DNA from 3 places in the Arthrobacter sp. Soc17.1.1.1 genome. Region 1 is predicted to be linked to each of the others. Evidence: predicted binding sites of a transcription regulator. Region 1 holds the regulator's gene; each other region holds the start of a gene.
What was found. Region 1 encodes HrcA, which represses chaperone genes, less so after heat shock. Its sites were predicted from a motif close to TTNGCACTCGNNNNNNNCGAGTGCNAA; they were not measured.
Positions count from the first base shown of each region.

Region 2: the regulator HrcA is predicted to act here: its motif matches at 1,897-1,923, upstream of groL (chaperonin GroEL).
Region 3: the regulator HrcA is predicted to act here: its motif matches at 1,283-1,309, upstream of V6S67_RS00210 (Hsp20/alpha crystallin family protein).

Region 1 is NZ_JBAJII010000001.1:2,036,941-2,040,305, reverse strand. It holds gene V6S67_RS09390 (DUF3097 family protein) at 1-691, opposite strand, end outside; gene hrcA (heat-inducible transcriptional repressor HrcA) at 870-1,883, shown strand; gene dnaJ (molecular chaperone DnaJ) at 1,971-3,101, shown strand; gene V6S67_RS09375 (16S rRNA (uracil(1498)-N(3))-methyltransferase) at 3,104-3,365, shown strand, end outside.
Region 2 is NZ_JBAJII010000001.1:557,985-561,349, forward strand. It holds gene V6S67_RS02630 (DUF3263 domain-containing protein) at 1-160, shown strand, start outside; gene V6S67_RS02635 (LytR C-terminal domain-containing protein) at 202-840, shown strand; gene V6S67_RS02640 (TM2 domain-containing protein) at 1,003-1,743, opposite strand; gene groL (chaperonin GroEL) at 2,081-3,365, shown strand, end outside.
Region 3 is NZ_JBAJII010000001.1:41,729-45,093, forward strand. It holds gene V6S67_RS00205 (SDR family oxidoreductase) at 1-602, opposite strand, end outside; gene V6S67_RS00210 (Hsp20/alpha crystallin family protein) at 720-1,199, opposite strand; tRNA gene V6S67_RS00215 (tRNA-Val) at 1,426-1,499, opposite strand; gene V6S67_RS00220 (DUF2630 family protein) at 1,675-1,926, shown strand; gene V6S67_RS00225 (haloacid dehalogenase type II) at 1,926-2,594, shown strand; gene V6S67_RS00230 (flavodoxin family protein) at 2,688-3,296, shown strand; gene V6S67_RS00235 (ABC transporter permease subunit) at 3,310-3,365, opposite strand, start outside.

The DNA of each region.
Region 1 (3,365 bases):
GGATGCCCGTCTTCCAGTCCTGGTGGCGCGGCACCACGGGCCAGGCCTCGAGTCCGAGAGCAGCCGGCTTCACGGCCTGCCAGACGTCCACGTAGGGGTGGCCCACGATCAGCACGTGGTTGCGGGCCCCGGGCACGGTCATGGCCTGCTGCGCGATCCGCCATTCCTTGGTCTGTGGCAGCAGATGGTCGACGAGGATCCCGAGCCGGCGCTCCGGCCCCGGCCCGAACGCCCGGACGGCCCCTTCGAGATCGTCGACGCCGTGCAGCGGTTCCACGACGATGCCCTCCAGGCGGAGGTCGTCGCCCCAGACCTTCTCGACCAGCTCGGCGTCGTGCTTGCCCTCGACCCAGATCCGGCTGGCGCGCGCCGTCCGGGCGCGGGCCCCGTCGACCCGGACGGAACCGGAGGCGGTGCGGGTGGAGGCCGGGGCGGCGCGTGTCACGGGCGCGACGACGTGCACGGGCGCCCCGTCGAGGAGGAAGCCGTGGCCGAGCCGGAAGGTGCGCTTCTTCCCGCGCCGGTCCTCGAGCACCATGACGTGCAGCCCGCCGGACTTCTCGACGCGGATCACAGCACCGACGAAACCGCTCTGCACGTCCTCCAGGACCATGTCCTTCTCGACCGGGACGTCGGGCAGGGCGACCCGCCTGGGAGCCGCGATGTCCTGTGCTCCCCAGCCGTAGTCCATGCCGAGCCTGCCCTTCCGGTAAGGGCTCCGGCGGTGTGCCGCGGCCCGGGTCCCCAATGCTAACAATCGCTGCGGACGTACTAGACTTGGCACTTGGGCGTGTCGAGTGCTAACCGCTCGGAACCACCCGCCCGCCGCGCTCGTGAGGGAAGGGAACAGACCCGGAGGTGACACAGGAATGAGTGAACCACGACGCCTGGAGGTGCTCCGGGCCATCGTCGAGGACTACGTCCACTCCCGGGAGCCCGTCGGCTCCAAGGCCCTCGTCGACCGCCACGGGCTGGGCGTCTCGTCCGCCACGATCCGCAACGACATGGCCGTCCTCGAGGAGGAGGGCCTCATCGCGGCCCCCCACACCAGCTCGGGCCGCATCCCGACGGACAAGGGCTACCGCCTGTTCGTCGACCGCATCTCCGAGGTGAAGCCGCTCTCGGCCCCCGAGAAGAAGGCCATCCAGACACTCCTGGAGGGCGCGGAGGACCTCGACGACGTCATGGACCGCACCGTGCGGCTGCTCGCGCAGCTGACCAACCAGGTCGCCGTCGTGCAGTTCCCCCGCGTCGGGGGAGCGTCGGTGCGGCACATCGAGTTCGTGCTGCTGGCGCCGCAGCAGATCCTCGTGGTGCTCATCGCGAGCAACGGCACCGTGCAGCAGCGCATCGTGCGGACGCCCGCGGCGATCCAGGAGGCCGAGCTCGCGGATCTCAGGCAGCGCATCCTCTCGGCGGTGTCCGGCATGAAGCTCGCGGCGCTGCCCGCCGAGCTCGGGGTCGCCCTGTCGCAGCTGCCCCCCGCCCTGAGGGCGCACGGGGGTACGATCATCAGGGCGCTCGAACAGCTCGCAGGGCTCGGCCGCGACGACCGGATCCTGCTGGCAGGGACGGCGAACCTCGCTCGTTCCACCGGCGATTTCCCCCTGAGCATCGGCCCCGTCCTCGAGGCGCTCGAGGAGCAGGTGGTGATGCTGAGGCTCCTGTCCGAGATGGAGTACGACGCCCGCGGCATCTCGGTGAGGATCGGGAGCGAGAACCCTTACGGCGGCCTGTCGGGGGCCTCCGTCGTCGCAACGGGCTACGGACCGGACGCCGGTGCGAAGCTCGGGGTCCTCGGGCCCACCCGCATGGACTACCCGACGACGATGGCCGCCGTGCGCGCCGTCGCCCGCTACCTCTCGAGGATCCTCGAGGAGTAGGCGAGTGCCCTCCGGGGCACCCAGACAATTTCCGCCGGGAACGGCGAGCAGCAGACAGCAGTCTCCAACAGGAAGTGATGTGCACGAGTGAGTAATCACTATGAGGTCCTCGGTGTGGCGCAGGGTGCGACCGGCGAGGAGATCAAGAAGGCGTACCGCAAGCTGGCGCGCAAGCTCCACCCCGACGTGAACACCGGGGAGGACGCCGCGGAGGATTTCAAGCGCGTCACGCACGCCTATGAGGTGCTCTCGGACCCCCAGAAGCGCCGGGTCTACGACACCACGGGCAACGAGAACGGCACGGACAACGGCTACGGCGCCGGCTACTCGGGCTCCGGGTTCGCGTTCCAGGACATCTTCGAGACCTTCTTCGGTGGAGGCGGCCAGCAGGCCGGCGCGCCGACCAGGACCCGCCGCGGGCAGGACGCCCTCATCAACGTGCGGATCGACCTGAAGGACGCCGTGTTCGGCGCCAACAAGAAGATCGAGGTGGACACCGCCGAGGTGTGCCCCACCTGCGACGGCAGCTGCTGCCAGCCCGGAACGTCCGTGCGCACCTGCGACATCTGCGGCGGTTCCGGTCAGGTCCAGCGCGCCGTGCGGTCCATCCTCGGCCAGGTCATGACGAGCGCGCCCTGCGGCACCTGCCAGGGCTACGGCACCGTGATCCCGAGCCCCTGCCACGAGTGCAGCGGCGAGGGCCGCATCCGGGCCCGCCGCACCCTGACCATCAAGGTCCCCGCCGGCGTCGGCACGGGCACCCGCATCCAGCTCGCCGGGCAGGGCGAGGCAGGCATCGCCGGTGGCCCGCAGGGCGACCTCTACGTGGAGATCCGCGTCAACACCGATTCGACCTTCCTCCGCGACGGCGACGACCTGCACGTGACCCTCAGCGTCCCCATGACGGCGGCCGCGCTCGGCACCAGCGTGCACCTGGACACCTACGACGGCGACCAGGAGCTCGTGATCAAGCCCGGGACGCAGTCGGGGGAGATCCTGACGCTGCGCGGGCTCGGCGTCACGCACCTCCGCGGCCAGGGCCGGGGGGATCTCCGCGTCCACCTCAACGTCGAGACCCCGCGCAACATCGACCACCAGCAGGAGGAGCTCCTGCGCCGGCTCGCGGAACTGCGCGGCGAGGAGTACACGGACGGGCAGCTCGCCAGCAGCGGCTCCGGCGTCTTCGCCCGCCTCCGGGAGCGCCTTGGGAACCGCTGAGCATGACGCGACCCCTCTTCTTCGGACCGGCCGACCAGGTCCGGTCGGCCGAGCCCGGCGCAGCCTTCGTCCTCGGCGGTGACGAGGGGCGCCATGCCGCCACCGTGCGTCGGCTCGTCGCGGGCGAGCGCATCGACGTCTCCGACGGCGCGGGCTACCGGCTCGGTGGCGTGATCGCCGCGGTCGGGACGGGCACGGTCGAGCTCCGTGTCGAGACGGCGGGACAGGATCCGGCGCCGCGGCATCGCCTCGTGCTCGTGCAGG
Region 2 (3,365 bases), 1.5 Mb from region 1:
GTTCAACATGTCCGCGACGCACTACTACCAGGTGCTCAATGCCCTGATCGACACCGAGGCAGCCCTCGCGCACGACCCCATGCTCGTGAAGCGACTGAGGCGCCTGAGGTCCACTCGCCAGAAGGCACGCTCCGCCCGCCGCCTCGGCGCGGACATCTGATCCAGCCCGCCACGGTCCACGAGCGAAGGACATCCTCATCCATGACTGATCACCCACGGGACGAGTTCGACAGGGTCCCGGAGGCTTCGGCGCGCCAGGGCGTCCACCGCGAGCGGCTCATCCCGGCGCGATCAGGCGGTCTGGGACTCAAGATCACGGTGGGAGTGCTCGCCCTCCTGATCGGCCTGGGAGCGTACTTCCTCCTTCCCCGGCTGGGCTTCACCGGGGGCGACGGCGCGACGGCGGTGCTGCCCACCAGCGCACCCAGCGCGGCTGCGACGCAGGACGACGAGGCATCAGGTGGTCCGTCGGCATCGTCCGGGGCCACCCAGGACCCGGACGCCGAGGCGACCGACGAGCCCGGCTCGGAGGCGACGTCGACGGCGGGCGCGGACGGGGAGGAACCCGACCTGGCGCAGACGGTCAACGTGCTCAACGGCACAGGGTCTCCCGGGCTGGCCTCGGTGGCCGCGGCCCGTCTGGCGTCCGAGGGCTGGGTGTCGGTGCTCCCCGGCAACTGGGCGGGGGCACCGCTCGACACCTCCGTGGTCTTCTACAACGGCGAGGAGCAGCGCTCCGCCGCCGAGTCGGTGGCGGCAGACCTGGGCATCGACGATCTCGCCGACAGCCCCGGGATCTCGCCGTACATCTCCGTGGTGCTCGGGCCCGAGTTCCAGTAGGTACCCGGCCCGCCCCGTGGGCCGGCCGCCCCCGGTCGGTCAGTCCCGTGGGCCGGCCGGTCCCGGTCAGTCAGTCCCGTGGGCCGGCCGCCCCCGGTCAGTCAGTCCCGTGGGCCGGCCGCCCCCGGTCGGTCGGTCCGTGAGCGGTCGGCCCGGGAGCTCTCAGTCCCTGAGCGGGATGCCGCGTGCGTCCGTCCGGAACGATCCTGATCCGACCAGGATCAGGATGCCTTCGACGAGTCCCCAGATGCCCGCCGCGATGGCGCTGAGCCCGAACGTCAGGAACACCCCGACGGTGGACATGAGGACCAGGACGACACCGATCGTGGTGTAGCCGAGGTAGAACCTGTGGATGCCGAGGGAGCCCAGCAGGATCCCGAGGACTCCGGCGACCACGCGCGACTTCTGGGGCGCGTACGGCTGGCCGTACTGCCCCTGCGGGTAGCCGCCCTGGTTGTACCCGGCCTGGTTGTACCCGGCCTGGTTGTACCCGGCCTGGTTGTACCCGGCCTGTCCGGGGGAGGGCTGTCCCTGGGGCCCCTGCGGGTACCCCTGGATGTAGGGGTTCGAGGCGGGCGACTGGTGCGCGGACGGGTTCTGGGGGGACGGCTGGGCGTACGGGTCGCGGGCCGGTGCCTGGCCGCTGGGCGCGTCCCCCGACGACGGCTGCGCGTACGGGTCCTCGCTCACGGGCGTGTAGGGCCGCGTGACCGGCTCCATCGGCGAAGTGCCGGCGTCGCCCGCCCTCGAACGATCGGGGGACGGGTCCTCCGGGGCGGTCGGGCCCTGCCCCGCTCCGTGCGGGGTGCTTCCCGGAGCGCTGCCGTCCTGCTCCTGCCCGTCGGAGTGCTCGTGCGATGACCCGTCGGGCTGCCTGTCCGAACCGTTTGCTGACGACGACACTGTGTCTCCCCTTCTGCTCGATGTACGCCCAACCTATGCGCTCGATGCTCTCCGCGCTACGCCTCCGGCGCGGCGGTTCCCCGAGGCGCTGCAAGGTCGCCGTCACGGGCCACGGCAGGTTGCACTCAGGTGGTGAGAGTGCTAATTATTGAGTTGGCACTCACGCGCGCAGACTGCTAAATCTGCGGGTGGAGAGGCAGGCAAACCTCTGTGGTGGGGATGGCGCCCGGAACGTGAAAGAGATCGTTCAGGCGTCGTCCGGCCGTCGCGGGCACCGCACACAGGCAGAGCATTCAAGTGCTTCAGATGCAACCGTCCCGAAAGGACCTAAGCCGTTATGGCCAAGATCATTTCTTTTGATGAAGAGGCCCGCCGCGGCCTCGAGCGAGGCCTCAACATCCTCGCTGATGCCGTCAAGGTAACGCTCGGCCCCCGTGGCCGTAACGTGGTGCTCGAGAAGAAGTGGGGCGCCCCCACCATCACGAACGACGGCGTGTCCATCGCCAAGGAGATCGAACTCGACGATCCGTTCGAGAAGATCGGCGCCGAGCTCGTCAAGGAAGTCGCCAAGAAGACGGACGACGTCGCAGGCGACGGCACCACCACCGCCACCGTGCTCGCCCAGGCCCTCGTCAAGGAAGGCCTGCGCAACGTCGCTGCCGGCGCGGACCCGCTGAGCCTGAAGCGCGGCATCGAGAAGGCCGTCAAGGCCGTCACCGACGAGCTGCTCGCCTCCGCCAAGGAGATCGAGACCAAGGAGCAGATCGCTGCCACGGCGTCCATCTCCGCCGGCGACACGCAGATCGGTGACCTGATCGCCGAAGCCCTCGCCAAGGTGGGCAAGGAAGGCGTCATCACCGTCGAGGAGTCGAACACGTTCGGCCTCGAACTCGAACTCACCGAGGGCATGCGCTTCGACAAGGGCTACATCTCGGGCTACTTCGTCACCGACGCCGAGCGCCAGGAGACGGTGCTCGAGGATCCCTACATCCTGATCGTGAACTCGAAGATCAGCAACGTGAAGGACCTCGTCGCGGTCCTCGAGAAGGTCATGCAGTCCGGCAAGCCGCTGCTGATCATCGCCGAGGACATCGAAGGCGAAGCCCTCGCGACCCTCGTGGTCAACAAGATCCGTGGCACCTTCAAGTCCGTCGCCGTGAAGGCTCCGGGCTTCGGTGACCGCCGCAAGGCGCAGCTCGCCGACATCGCCATCCTCACCGGTGGCCAGGTCATCGCCGAGGAAGTGGGCCTCAAGCTCGAGACCGCCACCCTCGACCTGCTCGGTACCGCGCGCAAGGTCGTCGTGACCAAGGACGAGACCACGATCGTCGAGGGAGCCGGCGACGCCGACGCCATCGCCGGTCGCGTGGCCCAGATCCGCGCCGAGATCGAGAACTCCGACTCCGACTACGACCGCGAGAAGCTGCAGGAGCGCCTGGCCAAGCTGGCCGGCGGTGTCGCGGTCATCAAGGCCGGCGCAGCCACGGAGGTCGAGCTCAAGGAGCGCAAGCACCGCATCGAGGACGCCGTCCGCAACGCGAAGGCAGCCGTCGAGGAAGGCATCGTCGCCGGTGGTGGCGTCGCCCTCATCCAGGCCGGTGCCAAGGCATTCGCCAACCTGG
Region 3 (3,365 bases), 2.0 Mb from region 1:
GGGTCCTGGTCCGCCGACGCGTTCATGGGGGTGTTGATCTCCCCGGGCAGGACAGCATTCGCCGTGATGCCGCGGTCGGCCAGTTCGAGCGCGATGGTGCGGATCAGGCCGCCGAGGCCGTGCTTCGAGGCGTCGTAGGCCGCCGAGCCGACGCGCGGCTGCTCCTGGTGGACGCTGGTGACGGCGATGATGCGCCCGCCCTTGCCGCCGTCGATCATGTGCCGGGCCGCGCGCTGGATGCAGACGAACGCGCCGTCGAGGTTGGCACCCATGGTGCCGCGCCAGGTGTCCCAGTCGGTCTCCATGAACATGGTGCCGCCGTTGACGCCCGCGTTGTTGACGAAGACGTCGAGACCGCCGAGCTCCTGGGCGAGCCGGTCGACGACGTCCCCGCACGCCGGGGCGTCCGTGGTGTCGAGCTGCGCGACGGCGGACCGGACGCCCTTCTCCCGGACGAGGCGCGCGGTCTCCTCGGCGCCGTCCTGGTCCGAGTGCCAGGTGACGCCGACGTCGCAGCCGGCCGCTGCGAGGGCGATGGCCGTGGCGCGGCCGATGCCGGAATCGGAGCCTGTGACGATTGCCTTGCTGGGTGTGAAGTCCATGACCCCATCCTTCGTGTCCGGTGCGTACCCCCGCAAGGGGGTTCACGACGAAGCACCCCCGGGCGGGAAGCCCGGGGGTGCTGGTAGGGGTGCCGGTCGGGGGTACTCGCGGCGGGGTCAGGACTCGACGGCGCCCTGGGTGCCGGAGGCCGAGCCCTGGACGGTGCCGGCCTGGACGGTGCCCGACTGGATCGGGGTCGACGCCTCGCCGCTGACGACCTCGATCCGGCGCGGCCTGGCGCGCTCGCTGACGGGGATCATCACGCTCAGGACGCCGTTCTCGTACCGGGCGGAGATGCCTTCGGTGTCGACGCCCTGGCCCAGGCTGAGCTGGCGGAGGAACGAGCCGCTCTCGCGCTCGCGGGTCAGCCACTTGACGCCCTCGGCGCTGCGGAGGGTGCGCTCCGCACGGATGGTCAGGAGCTGGCCGTCCACGTCGATGTCGACCGATCCGGGGTCGATGCCCGGGAGATCCGCGGCGAGGACGTAGTGGTCCTTCTCGCGGTAGAGGTCCATCGGCATGAGGCGGAGTCCGGGACGGCTCTCGAGGAGGGCGCCGGCAACGCGGTCCAGCTCGCGGAATGGATCGAACTTCATGGCCACTGGAAACAACTCCTTCGCGTATGCCACCGTTAGGTGGGTTCCTGGGGTTGAGCGTCCTTCGCTCAACTACGAAAATATTAGCACTCGGTCCCTGCGAGTGCTAAGCCTCGATGCGTTCGCCCAGAACGAACACCCGGTCCGGTGGGGTCCGGCAACGCAGAAGGCCCGCACCGACGAATCGGTACGGGCCTTCTGTGGTGCTGTCTCCAGCTGATCCTCGTGCCTGCGCGGGGCCTCGATCCCCGGGCCTTCCGCGTGTGAAGCGGATGCTCTACCAGACTGAGCTACACAGGCAATTGGTTCTCCAACAGCTTAGGGCATCCGGGCGCCGCACCAAATTCCCCTGTGGTGCCCCCGGCTCCCGGCACGTCGGTGATCGTGCTGGTCAACCGCCCGCGGCCTCAGTAGCCTGAAGGAAAGCCTGCTGATCATCCGGCACGCCGGGACGGCGACGACGAAGGGACGCACCATGGACAACCAGGACATCCTCCAGCGCATCCAGGCACTCGTGCAGGAGGAACACGAGCTCCGCGAGCAGCCTCAGGACGCCGGTGCCGCCGAGGCGCACCAGGACCACGCCGCACGCCTGAGGAAGGTGGAGGAGGACCTCGACCAGTGCTGGGACCTGCTCCGCCAGCGGCGGGCGAAGGCCGACGCCGGCGAGGACCCGAGCGACGCCGATGCCCGTCCCATCAGCCAGGTGGAGGGGTACCGCCAGTAATGGTGTTGCCGGTGGTGCTGTTCGACGTCAACGGCACCCTGTCGGACATGGAACCCCTGTCCCGGCAGTTCGAGGAGATCGGTGCGCCTCCGCAGCTGGCCGCGCTCTGGTTCACCTCGGTGCTCCGGGATGGTTTCGCGCTCACCGCAACCGGGCAGAATCCTGCCTTCAAAGAGGTCGCCGAGGGGTCGTTGCGAGCGGTCCTCGCGGACGGGATCCTCGACCGGGACCTCGACGACGCCGTCGCCCACATCATGTCGGCGCTTCAGGGGCTCGCGGTGCACCAGGACGTGGTGGAGGGTATTCGTGCCCTGGCGTCCGACGGCTTCGGTGTCGCAGTGCTGACGAACGGCGCGATGGCGACGGCCGAGGCACTCCTGGACCGGGCAGGTGTCCGGGACCAGGTCTCCGCCGTCCTGTCGGTCGAGGACGCGCCGCGCTGGAAGCCTGCGCCCGAGTCCTACGCCTATGCCCTCGGTGCCCTGCAGCGGGAGGCGGGCGACGTCGTGCTCGTCGCCGTCCACCCCTGGGACATCGAGGGTGCCGCGCGTGCCGGGCTCCGGACCGCCTGGCTCAACCGCGACGGCTCGCCCTATCCTTCCGCGATGTCGGCACCCGATCATGAGGTGTCCGCGATCACCGACCTGCCGGGAGTCCTGCAGGTGTGAGGTCCGCCGGTCACCAATGCACGGTGGCCGTCGCCGAATCCCCCACGACCGGTCCGCACCCTGCGGCCGTAGTTCCCACCAGGAGGAGTACCCATGCAGGACCTGACCGCGTTCGCTCTCATCTGCAGCCTCACGCCGTCCCCAGCACCGTCCAGTTCCGACCTGATGGCCCGGCACATCCTCGACGGGTTCGCCGAACGGGGCATCGCCACCTCCAGCGCACGCGTGGTGGACCACGATGTGGCGCCCGGGGTGCAGAAGGACATGGGCAACGGGGACGAGTGGCCGGTCCTCCGCGAGAAGATCCTTGCCGCCGACATCCTCGTCCTGTCCACCCCGATCTGGGTGGGCCACCCCTCCAGCCTCGCGCAGCGGGTGATGGAACGGCTCGACGCCGATATCGCCGAGACGGACGAGGAGGGGCGCCCCGTCATGGCCGGCAAGGTCGCCGTCGTGGCCGTGGTGGGTAACGAGGACGGTGCCCACAAGACGGTCGCCGACATGATGCAGGGACTGAACGACATCGGCTTCTCCCTGCCGTCGCAGGGCTCCACCTACTGGGTGGGCGAGGCCATGCAGGCGGTCGACTTCAAGGACCTCGCCGAAGTGCCTGAGGTGGTGGCCACGACGACGGCGGGCGTCGTCCGGAACGCCGAGCACCTGGCGAAGTTGCTGCGTCGGGAGAACTTCCCGCTGGAGTGACGTACGGGCCCTGCTAGCGGCCGATGTCGCGACGTGACAGCCCGACGACGCCGGCCAGCACCAGGACCC